DNA from 2 places in the Roseovarius sp. B08 genome. Region 1 is predicted to be linked to the other one. Evidence: riboswitches for the same ligand, from Rfam matches in the RefSeq annotation. Region 1 holds a riboswitch; the other holds the start of a gene.

Region 1 (10,366 bases):
AGCGCCATGTCCAGCGACAGGATCGGCCGCATTCCCAGTTCCGACAATAGCCGCGCATGGCCCGGCTCACGGCTGACATGCCCGACAAGGCAATGGTCCAGGAACCGCCGGTCGGCGGCAAAAAGCGGCACGGTCGCGGCCGTGCAGATGAACCCGTCAAGGATGACCGGAATGCCCCGCGCCCGCGCTTCCAGCACGGCGCCGCAGATCGCCGCCTGCTCGCGCCCGCCAAGCCGGGCAAGGATGTCCAGCCCGCCGGCATCCAAATGACGCGCGCAGGCGCGTGTCACCACGTCGATCTTGCGGATGACCCCGGCGTCATCCGATCCCGTCCCCTTGCCGACCCAATGCGCCGCGTCTCCGCCGAAGGCGCCCCTGGCCATTGCGGCGGCAATGGTCGAGTTTCCGATGCCCATTTCGCCGAGGATCAGAACGCTGACCCCAGGATCGACGGCCGCAGCCCCTCGGCGCATGGCGTCCAGCGTTTCGGCTTCCGACATGGCCGGCCCGGCGGTGATATCCGCGGTCGGCCGGTCCAGCTCCAGCGCAATCACCGACAGATCGGCCCCGTTCGCCCGGCACAACTGGTTGATCGCCGCGCCGCCATGCTCGAAATTCGCCACCATCTGCGCCGTCACGTCCTGCGGGAACGGGTTGACCCCTGCGCGCAGACGCCGTGATTGCCGGCAAAGACCAGGGCCTGCGCGCTGGCGATGGCGGGCCGTTCCGTGCCTTGCCACCCCGCCATGAAGATCGCCAGCTCCTCCAGCCGCCCCAAGGCGCCCGGCGGCTTGGTCAGGCTGTTCTGACGCGCCAGCGCCGCCTCGGCGGCGTCGGTATCGGATACGGGCAAAGACCCGGCGAGTCCCGCAACTTGATCCAGCGACGAGACGTCAGAAAGAATGGTCATTCGGCTTCACCTTCATCGGATAGCCCGCCACGGTCAGCCACACCTCGTCACAGGCGGCGGCAACGGATTGGTTCACATGCCCCGCCGCATCGCGGAACAGCCGGGCCATTTTGTTTTCCGGCACGATCCCCTGCCCCACCTCGTTGGTGACAAGGATCACCGGCGCGGCCTGTCCCGCCAGAGTCTCGACCAACCTGGCGGTCTCGGCCCGCCAGTCACTGTCATCCAGGATAAGGTTCGTCAGCCACAGCGTCAGGCAATCGACCAAGCGCGGCAGCGTGCCATCGGTATCCCGCAGCGCCCCGGCCAGATCGGTCGGCGCATGCACATCCTCCCACGCCGCGCCGCGCCGCGCCTTGTGTTTCGCCACCCGGTCGGCCATCTCGTCGTCGCCGGCGTGCAGACGCGCGGTGGCGACATAAATCGCCCGGCCGGCGGGCTGCAAAGCCATCCGCTCGGCCAGTGCGGACTTGCCCGAACGCGCGCCCCCGGTGATGAGTATCGACTTTTTCATTGCAGCGTGGGAAAGCACTTTTCGAGAAAAAAGAAAGCTGAAAGGCGACATCCTGGAACCCGTTGCGCCCCCCCGGCCAGAGCTTGTCCTGATCCGTCACGCCCCCGTGGCCGATCCCGGCCGCCTCTATGGCCGAACCGATGTCGCGGCCATCCTCGACGACACCGCGGTCGCGGCGCTCAGACGGCGGCTGACCTCCGTCACGCGGGTCATCAGCAGCCCGGCGCAACGCTGCCGCCAGACCGCCGAAGCGATTTTCGGACCCTTCGAGCAGGACGCGCGCCTTTGGGAGCAGGATTTCGGCACGCATGACGGCCTCGGCCTGGATCAGCTACCCGACATCGGCGTTCTGGACAGCGCGGCCCTGGCAGCGCACCGATCGCCACGCGGCGAGAGTTTCAACGACCTCTGCGCGCGCGTGATCCCCGCCCTGATCGAGCATGGGCGCCATGCCGCCGCGCACGGTCCGGTAGCGCTGGTCGTTCATGCCGGCGTGATCCGCGCCGCGCTCGGCTTCGTGACCGGGCACGCCCCCGGCGGGCTGGCATTCGAGGTGGCGCACCTGTCGGTAACGCGCCTGCGCTGTGGCCCGGACGGCCCGCTCTCGGTGATCGAGGTCAACCGCACATGAACAATGTCACGGTCTTCGGCCATTTCGGGGAATGGATTCAAGGGCGGCTCGGTCCTTCGGGGCCGGTGGCCCTGATCACCCTGGCCTGTTCCCCGTTGCGTGTCACGGCCCCGTCCGGGGAGGCCCTGCCGTTCACCGCAGACCAACTGGCCCGCTTTGCCGCCGCCCTCGGGCTGGACACCCTCCCCGGCGCGAGCCGCAATTTCGCGCTCGGCATCGGGGCAGGCGGATCGACGGCAACGCTGGTGGCCACCGCAAGGGCAGCGGGCTATGACGGCACGCCGGAACGGCTGGCCAGGGCCTGCATCGCTGTCGAGGGCGCCACCGATCCCCTTATGTTCGACACTCCCGATCAGCACCTCTGGGCCTCCCGGTCGGGCAAGGTGCTCAGAACCATGCCCGCCCCGCCCCGCGCCGCGATCCTTGGAGGCTTGTGGGGCGCGCCCGTGTGTACCGACGCACAGGACCAGGCGTTCGACGATGTGTCCGACCTCGCCGAGGAATGGGCCGCGGCGACCGAGGCACGCGACCTGCCCCGCGTCGCCGCCCTGGCTTCGGACTCCGCGCGCCGTTGCACCGCCCGCCGTGGCCCGCCCGATCCGATGGCCGATCTTGCACGTGATCTCGGCGCATTGGGCATGGTCCGCGCGCATACCGGGTCCGCCCGCGGTCTGATCTTCGCACCGGAAACCATCCCGCCGCACGGCGCATCCGCCCTGCAGGAAGCGGGCCTTGAGGCCATTCTCAGCTTCGAGACAGGCAGCCCATGAGTTTCGCCCTGATGATGCTGGGCGCCCTGGCCCTCGACCTCGCCTTTGGCTGGCCCGATAGGCTCTACGCCCGGATCGGCCACCCGGTCACGTGGCTTGGCCGGGCGATCACGGCGGCCGAGCATCGCCTGAACACCGGCGCCCGCCATCGGCGTCTGATCGCCGGCGGCGTGACAGTCCTCGGGATAATCCTTCTCGCCGCCCTGCCCGCCCTGCTCGTCCAGGCATTTCTGCCCGATGGTTGGACCGGCGCGCTGATCGGCGCGGTGCTGGCCTGGCCGCTCGTCGCCCTGCACTCCATGCACGCGCATGTGGCCGCCGTCGCACGCCCGCTGGCCTCCGGCGATACGCCCGCCGCCCGCCACGCCGTCAGCATGATCGTCGGGCGCGACCCGTCCCGGCTCGATCCGCCAGCCATCGCGCGGGCAGCCACCGAAAGCCTGGCCGAGAACACCTCCGACGGCATCATCGCCCCCGTCTTCTGGGGCGTGATCCTGGGCCTGCCCGGCATCGCCGCCTACAAGGCCATCAACACGATGGATTCCATGATCGGCCACCGCAACGACCGGTTCGAGGCCTTCGGCAAAGCCGCCGCCCGGCTGGATGATCTGGTGAACTGGCTTCCCGCCCGCCTGACCGGGCTTCTCTTCGCACTGGCCTCGGGGGCGTTCTTTCACGCGCTTCACATCATGCGCCAGGACGCGCCCGGGCACCGGTCCCCGAATGCGGGCTGGCCCGAGGCCGCGATGGCCGGTGCCCTGAACGTTCGGCTCTCCGGCCCGCGCATCTATGACGGGCGCGCCAACGAAGAGCCCTGGTTGAACGGCGCCGCCCCCGATCCGACACCCGAAGACCTGGGGCACGCCTTGTCGCTCTACCGGCGCGCGATGGCGCTTTGCGCCCTTGCGCTGGCGGGTCTTGCGCTGCTCTAAGGGCCTCATGACACGGATCCGGGATCACGGCGGCAACCTCGACGCCGCCATCGCCAGGCTGGGCGGCGCCCCCGCCGACTGGCTCGATCTGTCGACCGGCATCAATCCCGAACCCTACCCGGTGCCACCGATCTCTGGCGACGCCTGGGCGGTTCTGCCGCGTAAATCAGACCTGGCGCGGCTGCGCGATGCGGCGGCCAGCGCCTATGCCACCTCCCTGCGCGTCATCCCGATGAACGGCGCCCAAGGCGCAATTCAGCTCGTGCCGTGGCTGGCCAAACCGGGCCGCGCCGCCGTGATGGCCCCCACCTACAACGAACACGCCGCCGCGCTCAGGGCCTGCGGTTGGCAGGTCGCAGAGGTGGCCTCAACAGACGCCGTGCGGGGCGCGGACCTTGCGGTGGTGGTCAACCCGAACAACCCCGACGGCCGCCGCACCTCGCCCGATGCAATGCTCGACCTCGCGAGCGATGTGGGCCTGCTGGTCGTCGACGAAAGCTTCGTCGACCCCGAGCCGCACCTGTCCATCGGCTCAAGGGATTGTCCCGCCAATTGCCTCATCCTGCGATCCTTCGGAAAGTTCTACGGTCTGGCCGGCCTGCGCCTCGGTTTCGCGCTCGCCTCGGGGGCGGTCGCCGACCGTCTCGCCGAGCTGGCAGGCCCCTGGCCCGTCTCCGGTCCCGCCATCGAGATTGCCTGTGCCGCGCTCGCCGACACCGGCTGGCAGGCGCGCACGGTCGAAAGGCTGACGAAAGACGCCGCACGACTGGACGACCTGGCGGCTCGCGCCGGCTGGACCCTGGTCGGAGGCACCCCGCTCTTTCGCACCTACGAGGTGCCCGAGGCCCACACGGCACAAGAGGCCCTTGCAATCAACAGGGTGTGGTCCCGCATCTTCCCCTACTCGAGCCGTTGGCTACGCCTCGGCCTGCCGCCGCGAACCCGATGGACGCAGCTGGAGGCGGCGATCGGCGCCGCCTGACCTCACCTGGCCAGCGCCAGAAGGCCCGCGACATCCAGATGCGCCTCAAGATGCGCCGCCAGTTCATCCAGCGTGCGCTCCACCATGGCCAGGTACCCCAGGTCCGACGCATCTGCCCCGTTCGAGCCAAGCCAGGCCGCGCGGAACCTGTCGTCGCCGAACATGCCATGCAGATAGCTGCCTGCCACGCGACCATCGGCAGACACCGCCCCCTCGTCCATACCAGCCACCCTGGCGAACGGTCTCGCGCGGTCCGGGCCGTCGCTGCGGCCGATGTGAATCTCGTAGCCGGAAAACGTCAGATCCAGCCCCACGTGGTGCGCGTCGACCTGGGCCAGGCTCTTGTCGCCCCCCATGACCGTCTCGATGTCCAGCAGTCCCAGCCCCTGCGTGTCCCCGGGCGGCCCCTCAATCCCGTCAGGGTCAGAGACCATGCGGCCCAGCATCTGGTAGCCGCCGCAGATACCCAGCACGCGGCCACCCCTCCTGTGATGCGCCAGAAGGTCGATGTCCCATCCCTGCCGGCGCAGAAATTCCAGATCGCCACGCGTCGATTTCGAGCCCGGAATGATCACCAGATCGGCGTCGCACGGCAGCACTTGTCCCGGTTGCAGCATCGTGACACGCACGCCCGGCTCCTGCGTCAACGGGTCCAGATCGTCGAAATTCGCGATCCGCGACAGTTGCAGGCAGACGATATGAAACGCGCCCTGGATCGGGCTGTCGGCAATATCCAGCGCGTCCTCCGCCGGCAGCCGCCACGCCTCGGGAAACCACGGCGCCACGCCATAGCCGCGCCACCCCGTGCGCGCCTCGATTTCCCTGTAACCATCCTCGAACAGCGCCGGATCACCGCGGAACTTGTTGATCAGAAACCCCCGATGCGCGCCGCATCCGCCTCCGGCAAAACCGCCTGCGTGCCTATGATCTGCGCGATGACGCCGCCGCGGTCGATATCGCCACACAGGACCACGGGCACGTCCGCCGCCTCGGCAAACCCCATATTCGCGATGTCGCCCTTGCGCAGGTTGATCTCGGCGGGCGAGCCTGCGCCCTCGACGATCACGAGGTCATGCTGTGCGCTGAGCCGGGCAAAGCTGTTCTGCACCGCCGCCATCAGCGTCGGCTTCAGCCTGGAATACTCCACCGCCTTCGCCGTGGTCAGACGCTTGCCCTGCACGATCACCTGTGCGCCCACATCCGTTTCCGGCTTCAGCAGAACCGGGTTCATGTCGGTGTGCAGCGCCACCCCGCAGGCCATAGCCTGCAACGCCTGCGCGCGCCCGATCTCGCCGCCATCATCCGTCACGGCGGCGTTGTTCGACATGTTCTGCGGCTTGAACGGCGCCACGCTCAAGCCCCGCTGCCGCGCCGCCCGGCACAGGCCCGCCACCAGCATCGACTTGCCGACATTCGACCCCGTGCCCTGGATCATTATCGCAGGCATGGCCGGCCCCTGTCACATGGTATCGCCGCCGGGCACTTCCCTCCGCCGGCCACGACCAAACGCATCAGAACTCCACGCCTTTCTGGGCCTTGATCCCGTCCCGGAAGGGGTGCTTGACCATGTTCATCTCGGTCACGAGGTCGGCGGCCTCGATCAGTTCGGGCTTGGCGTTGCGCCCCGTCAGGCAGACATGCGTCATCGCCGGTTTCTCGTGCAGCAGGAAATCCACGACCTCGTCGATATCGATATAGTCATAGCGCAGCGCGATGTTGATCTCGTCCAGCAGCACGAACTTCATCTCGGGGTCGCGAATCTGCTCTTTCGCGATGCGCCAGCCATTCTGCGCCGCGGCAATGTCGCGCTCCCGGTCCTGCGTCTCCCAGGTGAACCCCTCGCCCGAAATGAAGAAGCGGCATTCGTCCGCGAACCGATTGCGCAACATCTCGGCCTCGCCGGTCACCCAGTTGCCCTTGATGAACTGCACCACCGCGCAGGGCATCCCGTGCGCGATGCAACGCAGAATCATCCCGAATCCAGAAGACGACTTGCCCTTGCCCGGCCCGGTATGGACCATGATCAGGCCTTTCTCCTCGGTCTTGTCCGCCATCATGCGGTCGCGCGCGGCCTTTATCTTCTTCATCTTCTCGTTGTGGCGGGCGGTCTTTTCCGCGTCAGACGGGTCGGACATGGGACGTCTCCTTGACACAAGGTGGGTTTTCGCAGCATGTCGCACCGTGTTGGTGCCTGTGTAAACAGGTGAAAAGGGAATGTGCAGCGCAACGCGCCAGGCACAGCCGCCCCCGCGACCGTGAACCGGGAAGGTTTCCACCGCCACTGGCGCAATGCCGGGAAGGCCGGAAACCGTGGGCCGAAAAGCCCGAAACCGCAAGCCGGGAGACCTGCCAACCAGAAGGAAAAAACGGACCGGACGGGGTGTGCCGGGCTCGGATGGGTGGCCACGCGCCACTCCCGCGCGCACCCCTGATACTGGAGGATACATGAGCACGCCCATCGAGCTGCTGATCTGCATCAAGTGCCGCAAGGGGCAGGAGCTCCCCGAGGACGAGCGCCGCCCCGGCCAGCGCCTCTATGAGGAGGTCACGGCGCGTGCGCTGCCCGACGGCGTCACCGTGACACCTGTCGAATGCCTGCAAAACTGCGACGCGGGCTGCACCGCCGCCATGCGCGGCGGCGAACGCTGGACGTATCTGTACGGAAATCTCGACGAAACGTCGCATCCCGACATGCTGCTGGAAGGCGCGGTCCTCTATCAACAGACCGAGGACGGGCTGATCCCGTGGCGCCAGCGCCCCGAACACTTCAAGCGCAACTGCGTTGCGCGCATCCCACCCCTGACCGCAAAGGCTGACCAATGACCGATCTCGCGAAACTTCCCGTCACCGTCATCACGGGCTTTCTGGGCTCCGGCAAGACGACGCTGGTGCGCCACCTGATGCAGAACCCCGGCGGCCGTCGCCTGGCCGTGGTGGTCAACGAATTCGGCGATGTCGGCGTCGACGGCGACATCCTGAAAAGCTGCGCCATCCCCGATTGCCCGGCGGAAAACATCATGGAACTGGCCAATGGCTGCATCTGCTGCACCGTGGCCGACGATTTTATCCCCACGATCGAAGCGCTCATGGCGCTCGATCCGCGCCCCGATCACATCCTGATCGAAACCAGCGGGCTGGCCCTGCCCAAGCCTCTGCTCAAGGCATTCGACTGGCCCGATATCCGTTCCAAGATCACCGTCGACGGTGTCATCGCCCTCGCCGATGCCGAGGCCGTCGCCGCAGGCCGTTTTGCCCCCGATGTGGCCCGGGTCGACGCCCAGCGCCTCGCAGATGACAGCATCGACCACGAAACCCCGCTCTCGGAAGTGTTCGAGGACCAGATTTCCTGCGCCGACATCATCCTGCTGACCAAGCCCGACCTTGCCGGCCCCGACGGCGTGGCGCGCGCCAAGGAGGTCATCGCCGCCGAGGCCCCCCGCCCGCTGCCCGTGGTCGAGGTTGCCGAAGGCGTCGTCGATCCGCGCGTGATCCTCGGGCTGGAAGCCGCAGCAGAAGACGACATGGACGGACGGCCCAGCCACCACGACGACCATGACGATCACGAGCATGACGATTTCGAATCCGTCGTCATCGACATCCCGGAACTGAGCGATCCCGCCGATCTGGTCAGCCGCATCGAAGACTTGGCCAACAGCCAGAACATCCTGCGCGTCAAGGGCTATGCCAGCGTCGCCGGCAAGCCGATGCGCCTTCTGGTGCAGGCCGTGGGCGCGCGCGTGCGCCATCAATACGACCGCCCGTGGAAACCGGACGAGGCCCGCCGCGGGCGTCTCGTGGTCATCGCCGAGCATGACGACGTGAATGTCGACGCGATCCGCGCCGTGCTGGCGCCGGCCGAGGCGGCCGAGTAACCGATGCACGTCGTCTTCCGCGAAAGTCACGGTCTGGAAGAAACCGACACCCCGACCGACCTGGGCCAAAGCCCGGCGGACCTGGTGGTGCTGTCGTTTTCCGACAGCGACCTTGGCGCCTTCGCGGAAGGCTGGCATCGGCGGCGCGACGGCCTGCCCGGCCTGCGTCTGGCAAACCTCACCGCGCTGCGGCACCCGCTGTCGGTCGACACCTATGTCGAACAGACGCTGACCGGCGCCAAGGGCATCCTGATCCGGCTCATCGGCGGGGTGCCCTACTGGGAATATGGGCTGCAGCAGGTCCTGGCCCTGGCGCAGGAGAAAGGCATCGCGCTCGCCGTCCTGCCCGCCGACGGCCGGCCCGACCCCCGGCTCGACGCCTATTCCACCCTGCCCGTCTCGACCCTGCGAAGGCTGGCAGAGCTTTGCGACAACGGCGGCAGCATCGCGGCACAGGCCGCCCTGCAACAACTGTCGCTGGCCGCGGGCCTATACGCCGCGCCGGTGCGCGGGGCCAAGGTGCTGCCCATGGTGGGCGCCTGGACGCCCGAGCACGGTGCCTGCTGCCCGCTCGTCGACCTGCCCGTCACCCAGACCCGCATCCTGATCGTCTTCTACCGCTCCTACGTGGTGGCCGCCGACCTCGCCCCGATCGAGGCACTGATGCGGGCCTTCCAGGCGCGGGGCCACCACGTTCGCGCGCTCTTCACCCCGTCGCTCAAGGCCCCCGAGGCAGCGGGCTGGCTGCGCCGGCAGGTGCAGGCCTACGCCCCCCACGCCATCGTCAACGCCACTGCGTTTTCCGGCAAGGGCGACGACGGCACCTCGCCGCTCGACGCGGGAGGCGTGCCGGTCTTTCAGGCCGCGCTGGCAACCTCCACCCGCGACGCCTGGGACGGCTCCGAACGCGGCCTGTCGCCCGCTGACCTTGCCATGCATGTCGTCCTGCCCGAGGTCGACGGCCGCCTGACCGGCGGCACGATCTCGTTCAAGGAACCGGGCACGCGCGATCCGGACCTCGAATTCTCCCGCTTTGCACACCGGGCCGAGCCGGACCTGACCGCCGCACTCGTGGCCCGCGTGCAAGGCTGGCTCGACCTCGCCGCCACGCCCGCCGCGTCGCGTCATCCGGCGATTATCCTCTCCACCTATCCCGGCAAGGATTGGCAGATGGGCCACGCCGTGGGCCTCGACGCCCCCGCCTCGGCCCGCGCCATCCTGTCGGACCTGCGCGACGCGGGCTACACGCTGGACGCGACACCGGCGGCACTGGAAGACCGCCTGCTGGCGCGCGACATGCGCCTGCCGCTTGCGGACTACAAGACGCTGCTGGCGCGGCTCCCGGCCCCTCTGCGCGAGGACCTCTACCTTGCCTGGGGCCGTCCCGAGGACGACGCCGACGCGCAGGACGGGGAATTCCGTTTCGCCGCCCTGCGCCTCGGCAACGCCATCGTCGCGCTGCAACCCGAACGCGGCACGCCCAAGGCCCGCGACGACGACTACCACGACCTGTCCCGCGTGCCCCGCCACGCCTATGTCGCCTTCTACCTCTGGCTTCAGACCCAGGCCGACGCACTCATCCATATCGGCGCGCATGGCACGCTTGAATGGCTGCCGGGCAAGGCCGTCGCCCTGTCCCCCGCCTGCTGGCCCGAGGCGCTGACCGGCGCGCTGCCCGTCATCTACCCTTTCATCGTCAACGACCCCGGCGAGGCCGCGCAGGCCAAGCGCCGCATCGGTGCGGTGACTCTTGGC
Region 2 (10,366 bases), 1.9 Mb from region 1:
GCCTGCGGCGCTGGTCGCTGTGCGTCTGGGCGATCCGCCCGACGGCGCACGTGTGACGGTGGCGGGGCTGGTCATTCTGCGCCAGCGCCCCGGCACCGCCAAGGGCGTGATCTTTCTCACGCTCGAGGACGAGACCGGCGTGGTCAACGTCGTGGTCTGGCGCGCGCTTTACGAAAAGTTCCGCCGTGCCGTCATCGCCGGGCGGCTGTTGCGCATCACCGGGCGCATTCAGCGGCAATCGGGCGTGGTGCACGTCGTCGCCGAGGAGGTCGAGGATATCTCCCCCCTGCTCGACCGACTGCTGGACTGCACCGGCGACAGCATGCTTCCCCAAGCGCATGAAACCGGTTAAGATGCTGCAAAACACGCCTGAAAAGGCACGAGCAGATGATACGATCGACCCTGATTGCCCCTTGCGCTCTGCTGGCGCTGACCGCCTGTGGAGACATCCCCGGTGGCAGCGCCGACCCCGACGCGGTGCAGCGGTTGAACACGCCCCCCCCGGTGCGAAGCCCGGAACCTGCTGGGCCCAGGATACCTCGCCTGCGGTCGTGGAAACCGTGACCGAGCAGATTCTCGTGACCCCCGCCGAGGTAGCCGATGACGGCACCGTGACGCGTCCTGCCAGCTACCGGACGGAAACTTCGCAGAAAATCGTGCAGGAACGGCGCGTGACCCGGTTCCGGGTCCCCTGCCGCGCCGAGATGACTCCCGAATTCAATGCCTCGGTTCAGCGTGCGCTCAAGGCGCGCGGGCTTTATCACGGGCCAATCAACGGCGAGATGGATCGCCGTACCCGCGCCGCCATCCGCAGCTTCCAAAAACCGCAGGGATTCGATTCCGATATCCTGTCCGTGGCCGGTGCACGTCAGCTCGGCCTGGTCGCAGTCGCCCTCGACACGTCGGACAGCCCGGAATGACCGGTTTCCGTTAACCGGGCGTTTACCAATTTTAATCACTCTGAACGCGTGAGGTGCCATGCCGCTCAAACGCGTCGTCATTCCCGTTCTGCTAATCGCCACTGCCGCGCCGGCTCTGGCCGGACCGTGGTTGCGCGGCGAGGACAAGACCTTCCTGAGTTACTCCATCGAGACGGATCTTGAGAACGGCATTTCCGATGGCAGCGGATTCTACGGCTCGCTTTATGCCGAGCACGGCCTGACAAACCGCCTGACCCTGGGCCTCGACGCCGGCGCGCATGACCAAGACATGTCCAAGGCCATCACATTTCTTCGCTGGCCCATCGGCGCCGCCGACCGCCGCACACGCATTGCCGCCGAATTCGGCCTCGGGATGGCGCGGGAAACCTTCGCGCTGCGCCCCGGGATCGGTGTCGGCCGCGGGGTCGAGATCGGGGACTTGCCCGGCTGGATCAGCATCGACAGTCGCGCCGTCATTTACGGCAGTTTCGATGGTGTGCTGGAAACCGACATCACCTTCGGCCTCAACCCAAGTCCTAGGGCCAAGATCATCCTGCAATTGCAAACCGGCATTCCGACCGAGAGCGATCCCTACGCCAAGCTCGCGCCGTCCTATGTCCACCGGATCGCCCCGGGCCATCACGTCGAGGTCGGGCTGGTCGCCGGGGTGGCAGATGCCGATGATTTCAAGCTGAAGATCGGCATCTGGCACCAGTTCTGAGCCGTTTCGCGAAACGCTTATGGCCCGCAGGTCAGATCAGATCGTCGATCCGGACCCGCATCGTGACCGTTCCACTGACCGCTTTTTCCCAACGCAGATTGACCTGGTCCTTGTTCGGCCCTTCCTTGCCGTCGTAGTAGGGAATGCCAAAGTAGGCTGTTCCGCCCGCATCTCGGATCGCCCCCTCGGGCACGATCGCCTCGACCGTCTGGGCCCAGGCCTCGAATGGCAGCTTGGGATGCGGCGCCACCACCCAGGTCTTCTGTGCGCTGGCTTCGGTGTGTTGCATCACCAGCGGGTTCTCCACCTGGATATTGACATTGAAATAGGCGTTGTTCTCGAACCGGATATTGCGGAACCGCTCGAAGTTCAGCGTCGCAAAGCTGGTGTCGATACCCTCGAACCGGTCGATCGGCCCGTCGATCAGCCGCACCGTGTTGCCAGTCACCGTCAGCCCGTTGATGAAATGCCCGAGGCCATAGGGCTTGATCGAAAGGAAATTGAACGACGGCGCGGTGCTCTGGCTCAGGAACACGTTGCTGGTGATCGACAGCGCGCTGAACGAGAACTCGCTCGAGAAATCAGGCGCCTCGTCATATTCGTTGGTCCACTCGATCGACCCGTCGCAGATATAGTTGCCGGTCAACGTGCCCCGGTTGTTCGTCCGCGCCAAAACGAAGATCGCGCTGCGCGGACCCGGATCGGCGCTGTCACCCTGGAAGCAGTGGTTGCCGATGATCACGCTGGACGAACCGGCAAGGATCGCGAAATGCCGGAAGAAGTTGCAGCGGCAGTTGCGGATCTTGATGTCGTTGCCGTTGCAATTGACGCCGATCGTGGTTCGGTCCGGCACCAGCAGCGGGCTTTCCCGCGACAGAAACTGGCAGCGGTCGATCATCATGCCCTGGTCCCCCTCGCCGTGGCTGGTGATGCCCCGGTCGCGCGGCTGGGTGAAAAAGCAATCCCGGAAATGGATCGCCTATCCTGCGGGCGGCAGCAGCACGGCACTGCAATCGCCGCCGCACTGGAATTCGATATTGGACACCGCGAATTTGGAAATCTGGTCGAAGCCGCTGAAATCCCACATGTATTTGAAGCGCCTGAAGGTGTAGTTCTGCGTGCCTTCCGCATCGTAAAGCGGCTGGCTCAGCGTCACGGTCTGGGCGCCCACGTTCTTGGCACGCACGTAAACCTCGCGCCCCACCCCGTTGCCGGTCACCAGGGACCCCACCTGGATGTTGGCCACGTTGGCCACGCTGGTCAGCCGCTTGTTGTCACCGGCGCTGTACGTGGCCTGCGAGGTGACGGTATCCGTGTCCCAGTTCGGCCCCGGAAACACCGAGAACTGCGCGTTCTTGATCAGGTGCCGCGTCTTGTAGGTTGTGCGGTTCGGCACGGCGGCCTGCATGTCCACGGGTTCGCGCAGGGCCACCTTGCGCCCTTTCATGTCCAGCTCTACATGTCCCGGGTTGTTCAGCAGCGCCTGATAGGCTTTCTTGAACGCCATCTCGGTATCGCCACCGAACGCATCGACATACTTGGAAAAGTCGAAATCGTTGACCAGTTCGAAGATCTTGTCGACGGGCATGGTCACTTCCCCCTCGAAGCTGACCTTGCTCTGCATGGTCAGGCTGTCGGCAAGATAGTAGGTGCCCGCCGGCACGAGCACCGTGCGCCCGTTGGCTGCAGCGTCTGCCGCCTCGAAGGCCGGCAGATCATTGGTGCTGCCATCGCCAAGCGCGCCGTAATCGCGCACATCGACCATGCCGACGATGTCGCGCAGGAAAAAATTCGTCGCATCCTCGATGCGGATATCGTCGATGCGCACCACACCGCCATTCGGCCCGGTCAGGTCGATGCCGAAATGCCCGTAAAGCGGCCCGGTTCCCCAGACCATGTCGACGCCGCCACGCTCACCGCTGCCGACGACGGCCGTGACCTCGACCACCTCGCCATAGGTCGTCAGCGCAACACTCGGCCCCACTTCGGTCAGGCCTGTCACGTGGGCACCTCCCGCGCCCCCGGCCCAGCCGGCGATCCGCACGTTGGGCAGGTTGCCGGACACCGCCTTCACCCGCGCGGTGATCTGCAGGTAACAGCCGGGCAGGATCGGCGTCTCGCCCATGTAGCGCAGCCTCTGCGTGCCCTGGACCTTCTGGACCTCCAGCGCGCCGCCGAAATCCTGGTCGGCGGGGACGAAGGCGGCATTGGCGGCGCCATCATATGTGTCCGACCCCGGCGTGCCGTTCTCGCTCGACCAGACATCAAGCCCGTTCGCGAAGGCCGGCGGCATGAAGACGATGCCATCGGTAATTGCCTTGTTCATGAATTTCCCTTTCCGCGCCGGGGGCCGTCCCCCAGGCGTCACGTGATTGCCAGCCATAGGCGCGAAACGGACCGCACCCGGGCTCAGGGAAATATCAACGAGGGGTTAATGGAGGATCAGGACACCGTGACGGTGGGGCTGCGGGCGCAACGCAGGTAAGGTGGGTAACACCCACCATTCCCGGCATGTCCCATGAACGAAAGGCGCTACGCCATCCCGCCCTGCACCAGCCTGTCCGCAAGCCGCGCATAGGCCTCCGCCACCGCACCGTCCCCCAGCGCGACAGGCCGGCCCGCGTCGCCGCCCAACCGGGTTTCCAGATCTATCGGCAAGGCGCCCAACAGGGGCAGGCCCAGCCGTTCGGCCTCCTGCGCCACGCCACCATGGCCAAAGATCGCCGCCTCGTACCCGCATTGCGGGCAGTGGAACATCGACATGTTCTCGATCAGGCCAAGCACCGGCGTCTTAAGCGTGTTGAACATGTCGATCGCCTTGCGCGCATCCAGAAGCGCCACATCCTGCGGCGTCGACACCACCAGCGCGCCGGTGGGCGCCGCCCTCTGGCACAGGGTCAGTTGCACGTCCCCCGTCCCCGGCGGCAGATCCACCAGCAGCACGTCCAGATCACCCCAGTCCACCTGGCTCATCATCTGTTGCAGCGCGCCCATGAGCATCGGTCCCCGCCAGACAACGGCGCGGTCCTCCTCGATCATCAGCCCGATGGACATCATCTTGACGCCATGCGCCTCCAGAGGTGTCAGGATCTTGCCGTCCGGGCTGCTGGCCCGCTCGGTCACGCCCATCATCCTTGGCAGGCTCGGCCCGTGAATATCGGCGTCGAGCAGGCCCACGCGCCGCCCCGCCCGCGCCAACGCCACCGCTAGGTTCGACGCCATGGTCGACTTGCCCACGCCCCCCTTGCCGGACGCCACCGCAAGAATCGACTTTACCCCGCCCGGCCGGATCGAGGCGCTGCCGCCTTCGGGATGCCGCCCGACCTTCAGCGTGGGCGCGGGGGCCTCGGCCGCCTCCGCCGTCAGCGCAACCTGAGCCGAACGCACCCCCTCGACGGAAAGCGCCGCGCGCTCGGCGGCGGCCCTCAGCGGCTCCATCTGGCGGGCCATTTCGGCACTCGGCGCCTCCAGCACGAATCGCACTTCGCCGTTTTCAATGCGCATCGCACGCACCATGTCACGGGATATGACATTGCCACCGTCCGGAAGTTCCAGCCGTTCCAGCTGCGTACGCACATTGTCGAGTATTTCTGTCATGCCCGGTCTCCATGCATTCTCGACACCGAAAGTGGCATTTTTGAACGCGGGCACAACCCCCGTCTCAAACCCGCACAAAAATCCATCAAACAGATGAAAATAAAAGTAAAAATTATACTATTCCTCTATGCGCTTCCTGCATAGCTGCATTGCAGCAAAATCCATTGTGCAGGCGCAGCATATCGCTATCTTTAACCCAACAGCGAACGAGACGGCCACCGCGCCAAACGCTCGCTAAAACAATCAGGTGCCGCTCCTCCCGTTTGGTACCTGTTCGGGATACCGCCTCTCCTCCCTTGTGCGGTCCCGGCAATACCCGGGCTCGATACGAGCCCTACTGAACGAACGGTCCCTTCCTCCTCCCTGGGACCCGACGTAAAGAACGGCGGCGCCTCTCCTCCTCCCTGGCGTCGCCGTTTTTTCTTTCCCCCAACACGATCCTCCACATCGCCGGTCGTTAACCGCCTTCGCCCCGGACAAGCCCTGCCTCGCCAAGCCGCAGAGCCAGCCGGTCTGGTGATGTCAGTGCACCATTCGGCCCGCCCGCCCGCGCCGCCAGCGGGTCATCGGCGCGGCCTGCCCCGCCTCTTCCAGCACATCCACGAACGCACGCGCCGCCGCGCTGCCGGCGTTTTGCACGGCCGGCTCGGACAAGGCCTCGTGCACCACCCGGGCTGTCACGGCACCCGGATAGGCAAATACCCATTCCAGAAACCCCAGCCGCGCAATTGCCTCGGCCTCGGCGCCCGTGGCACCGCTGCGTTCCAGTCCATCCATGATCGGTGTCAGGCTCATCTTTTCTGCTCTTCCTCCGGCCACACCCCGGGCCGGCATGGGGCGAAGGAAAGCCGTGCGAGGACCGGTCTTTCCCGGTCCACCGCCCGCACCGCCCCCCCGCGGTTCGACGTCATACCCAAAGGCTGGTTTCCGGGCTTGGCGGGGGTGCGGATACGCGCGCCTTCCCGGGGCGTCGCGCCCCAGTGGCCATCTGCGGTATCCCCCATCCTTACCGTTGCGGGGGCAGCGCCGGACTTGCACCGGCTTCCCAATTCTCCGCGACCTGCGCGGCACCTTCGGGAGTCTCAATGTGCCGCCAACCGAACGCTGACGCAACCCGCGATTGCGACCTTGAACGTCCCGGCGCCGACATCTGCCTCAGGCCAAAACGTCCGCCCACTCGGGATGTCTGCGAAACTGCGCCGCGGCAAAGGGACAAAGCGGCGTTATCTTCTTGCCCGCCGCACGGGCATCCTCCACCGCCCGTGTCACCAGCGCCACTCCCACCCCCTGGCCGCGATAGGCCTCCGGCACGCCGGTGTGGTCGATGATGATGGCGTTGCTCCCAAGCTTGGAATAGGTCAGTTCGGCCTCCGGTCCATCGTCGATCCGGGTCACGTAGCGCCCCTTGCTCTCTTCGTCTTCATGGTCGATCTGCATGTGTATCTCCTGTGGCTGAGCACAGGATGCCGCACCGCGGCACAAAGGTCCACGATGTTGCGCATCACAGCCCGACCTCCCCCCGAACGAAAAGCGGCGCCCGCAACGGGCGCCGCTCAAAGCCGGTCCTGTGAACGGATCACTCCGCCGCAAGCTGGTCCATCACCGCGTCGCTGGCCTCGAAATTCGTCGTGACGTTCTGCACGTCGTCATCGTCTTCCAGCGCGTCGATCAGCTTCATCAGCTTCTGCATGCCTTCCAGGTCGAGTTCGGTCGTGGTCGTCGGACGCCAGGCCAGCTTGGTCTCCTCGCTCTCGCCCAGCTCCGCCTCCAGCGCGGTCGAGACATCGTTCAGGTCCGTGTCCGCACACCAGATCACATGCCCGTCCTCGCCCGATTCCACGTCCTCGGCCCCGGCCTCGATCGCGGCCATCATCACCGTGTCGCCGTCACCCGCATCCGGAGGGTAGGTCACCTGCCCCTTGCGCTCGAACATGAACCCGACAGAGCCCGTCTCACCCAGGTTCCCGCCATGCTTGGTAAAGGTCGAACGCACCGTGCTGGCGGTCCGGTTGCGGTTGTCGGTCATCGCCTCGACGATCACCGCCACGCCGTTGGGCCCATAGCCCTCGTACCGGATTTCCTCGTAATCCTCGCCCTCGCCCGCGACCGATTTCTTGATCGCCCGGTCGATATTGTCGTTGGGCATCGACTGCGACTTGGCCTGCTTGACCGCCAGCCGCAAACGCGGGTTCTTGTCGGGGTCCGGATCGCCCATCTTGGCGGCGATCGTGATCTCTTTCGACAGCTTGGAAAAGAGCTTCGCCCGCTGGGCATCCTGACGGCCCTTGCGGTGCTGGATATTGGCCCATTTTGAGTGGCCGGCCATGACATGCCTCCGATGACATTCGTGAAGTTCACGCCTCTATAAATCAGGCGCAGGCCCCTGTGCAATCCCGCCAATCGCCTGTTGCGCGCCGACGTCTTGACGGTACGCTGTCCGGCACAAGGCGCGGCCCGCGCCGCCGCACAAGACAGGCAGCGCTCATGACCCAGGACCAGATCATCCTCTTCACCCTCTTCGGCGGCGTCTTCGCGCTCCTGCTCTGGGGGCGCTACCGCTATGATATCGTGGCCTTCGGGGCGCTGCTGATCGGCGTGGTGGTGGGGGTGGTGCCGGTCGACGCTGCCTTCTCCGGCTTCGGCCACCCAGCGACAATCATCGTGGCGCTGGTCCTGGTTGTCTCGGCGGGGCTGGTGCGCTCCGGCGCGGTCTTCCTCATCACCCGCACGCTGGTCGACAGCTCGCGCAGCCTTGGCGCGCACATCACCATAATGGGCGGCATCGGCGGCGTGCTCTCGGCCTTCATGAACAATGTCGCCGCCCTCGCTCTGCTGATGCCAGTCGACGTGCAGACCGCCCGCAAGGCGAAACGCTCTCCGGGTCTCAGCCTCATGCCCCTGTCGTTCGCCACCATCCTTGGCGGCATGGCCACGCTGATCGGCACACCACCGAACATCATCATCGCCGGCATCCGGGAGGACGCATTGGGTACACCTTTCTCGATGTTCGATTTCGCCCCGGTCGGCGCCGTCACCGCGCTTGCAGGTCTCGTCTTCGTCGCCGTCATTGGCTGGCGGCTCATACCGGCTCGCGACGACAGCGCCCTACACGCCGCCGAATTGGCCGATTACCTCGCCGAATTGACGATCCCCGAGGACAGCGCCCAGATCGGCAAACGCCTCGCCGAACTTCAGGAGGATGCCGACAGCAACGACGTCGCCCTTCTCGGCCTGGTCCGCGACGGCAAACGACGTTATGGCCGGGCACGCAACACCATCCTGCAGGCCGGCGACGCGCTGGTGATCGAGGCCACCCCCGACGCGCTCGACGAGTTTCGCTCCGCGCTCTCGCTCGCCTTTTCGGACTCCACGCGCGAGGACAAGCTCCGCGCTGCCGGTGAAGGGCTCGACATGATCGAGGTCGTGGTACCCCGCGACGCCCGCATCGCCGGTCGCACGGCACAGTCCGTGGGCCTCAACTGGCGTCAACGGTCGGTGCTGATGGGCATTTCCCGTCGCGGCCGCCAGATTCGCGATCAGGTCCGCAAGACCACGATCCAGCCGGGCGATATCCTGCTTCTGCTGGTGCCGCATGAAACCGGCTCGGACGTGACCGAGTGGCTTGGCTGCCTGCCGCTGGCCGAGCGGGGCCTGAAAGTCACGCAGGACCGCAAGACGTGGGCCGCCATCGGCCTCTTCGCCGCGGCCGTCGCCGCAGCCAGCTTCGGGCTCATCTACCTGCCCATCGCGCTGGGACTTGTTGTCATGGCCTACGTGCTGACCCGCATCGTGCCACCCTCGGAACTCTATACACATATCGAATGGCCGGTCGTGGTGCTGCTCGGCTCGATGATCCCCCTCGGTGCCGCGCTGGAAGAGGCCGGCGGCACCGCCCTTATCGCCGGCGCGCTCGTGGACCTGACCCAGGGGCTGCCCGCCTGGGCGATCCTGACCGTGCTGATGGTGGTCACGATGACCCTCTCGGACGTGCTCAACAACACCGCTACCACCATCGTCGCGGCGCCGGTGGGCATCCAGATGGCAAACGCGCTGGACGTTTCGCCCGACCCGTTCCTGATGGCTGTCGCGGTGGCGGCTTCCTCGGCCTTCCTCACGCCCATAGGGCACAAGAACAACACGCTGATCCTCGGCCCCGGCGGCTATGCCTTCGGCGATTACTGGCGCATGGGCCTGCCCTTGGAGATCATCGTGGTCGCCGTGTCCGTCCCGGCGATCCTGGTCTTCTGGCCGCTCTGAACGGTGCGCCTCAGCGGCAGTGCCGCGCGATCTCGCGCTCGCGCAGGCCGGTCTCGACCAGCAGGCACTTGTCCCGCGCAGCATAGTAATAGCCTTGCGCGTACCACATCACCGCATCGGGCTCGCTGCCGTCCGAGACCAGCCACGCACCGCGCAGGTACTTCACCGCATATTTCAAGTTTGTCTCGGGATTCAGCAGGTCGTTCGCCTGCCCCTGGAACCCCATGCCCCGCGCCGTGGCAGGCAGGATCTGCATCATTCCCCAGTAGGGTCCATTGCGGGCCTTGGGACGGTAGTCACTCTCGCGCTGCACCACCCGGTGCACCAGCGACCTCGGAACCTCGTAGTCATCGGCATACTGGTTGATCAAGGCCCGGATCTGCGGCGTCTCGTTGGGGTAAAGCGGTGGGTTGTGCCGCGTCGGCGGCTCCGGAGCCTCCTTTGCACTGCACCCCGCCACCATGCAAATCAGCATCAAGGTCATTATACGCCGCATCACGGTATCCCTCGTTGTTTCGAGGTTTTTTCCCCAAGCCGCCAATTCAGGCAAGCGTCTTGGCATCCGACGCGCGAAAATCCGCCCGAAACCGCGTTCGCCCCGCAAAATTTCGCGCCTTGCATCTTGACGCAGGGGAAGTCTCATCCGATCTTCGCCGCATCCGGGTGCGAGGCTCCGCCCGGCGGCTACAAGGCGCGGGGTCGCGCCAAGAGTGCTTTCCTCCCCTGGATATACAGACATGCGCATCATCATCGCAACGGCCCTCGCCGCGTTCGCGGCCCTTCCCGCCTTCGCCGACCAGACCCAAGGCAACGTGGTCTCCTTCGACCGCGACACCGGCGTTCTCGTCCTCTCCGACAAGACGGTGTGGTA

Evidence for each region. A riboswitch is a leader RNA that binds a small molecule or an ion and turns the genes downstream of it on or off. The one in region 1 is predicted to bind cobalamin.
Region 2: another riboswitch for cobalamin. It lies ahead of ACSQ76_RS08485 (hypothetical protein); the one in region 1 lies ahead of ACSQ76_RS18110 (DUF1636 family protein).

Annotation. Positions count from the first base shown of each region.
Region 1 covers NZ_JBPRLW010000001.1:3,552,195-3,562,560, forward strand. Annotated here, with positions in the region: partial or broken gene cobT (nicotinate-nucleotide--dimethylbenzimidazole phosphoribosyltransferase) at 1-910, opposite strand, end outside; gene cobU (bifunctional adenosylcobinamide kinase/adenosylcobinamide-phosphate guanylyltransferase) at 894-1,424, opposite strand; gene ACSQ76_RS18080 (histidine phosphatase family protein) at 1,405-2,055, shown strand; gene ACSQ76_RS18085 (hypothetical protein) at 2,052-2,825, shown strand; gene cbiB (adenosylcobinamide-phosphate synthase CbiB) at 2,822-3,757, shown strand; gene cobD (threonine-phosphate decarboxylase CobD) at 3,774-4,739, shown strand; partial or broken gene ACSQ76_RS18100 (cobyric acid synthase) at 4,742-6,186, opposite strand; gene cobO (cob(I)yrinic acid a,c-diamide adenosyltransferase) at 6,251-6,874, opposite strand; cobalamin riboswitch at 6,908-7,107, shown strand; gene ACSQ76_RS18110 (DUF1636 family protein) at 7,185-7,562, shown strand; gene cobW (cobalamin biosynthesis protein CobW) at 7,559-8,611, shown strand; partial or broken gene cobN (cobaltochelatase subunit CobN) at 8,615-10,366, shown strand, end outside.
Region 2 covers NZ_JBPRLW010000001.1:1,665,862-1,676,227, reverse strand. Annotated here, with positions in the region: gene ACSQ76_RS08515 (OB-fold nucleic acid binding domain-containing protein) at 1-352, shown strand, start outside; gene ACSQ76_RS08510 (peptidoglycan-binding domain-containing protein) at 561-920, shown strand; gene ACSQ76_RS08505 (hypothetical protein) at 979-1,641, shown strand; gene ACSQ76_RS08500 (hypothetical protein) at 1,673-2,542, opposite strand; gene ACSQ76_RS08495 (glycosyl hydrolase family 28-related protein) at 2,621-3,967, opposite strand; gene ACSQ76_RS08490 (Mrp/NBP35 family ATP-binding protein) at 4,174-5,238, opposite strand; gene ACSQ76_RS08485 (hypothetical protein) at 5,761-6,033, opposite strand; cobalamin riboswitch at 6,140-6,328, opposite strand; gene ACSQ76_RS08480 (GNAT family N-acetyltransferase) at 6,394-6,675, opposite strand; gene ACSQ76_RS08475 (YebC/PmpR family DNA-binding transcriptional regulator) at 6,815-7,564, opposite strand; gene ACSQ76_RS08470 (SLC13 family permease) at 7,723-9,495, shown strand; gene ACSQ76_RS08465 (transglycosylase SLT domain-containing protein) at 9,506-9,991, opposite strand; gene ACSQ76_RS08460 (hypothetical protein) at 10,233-10,366, shown strand, end outside.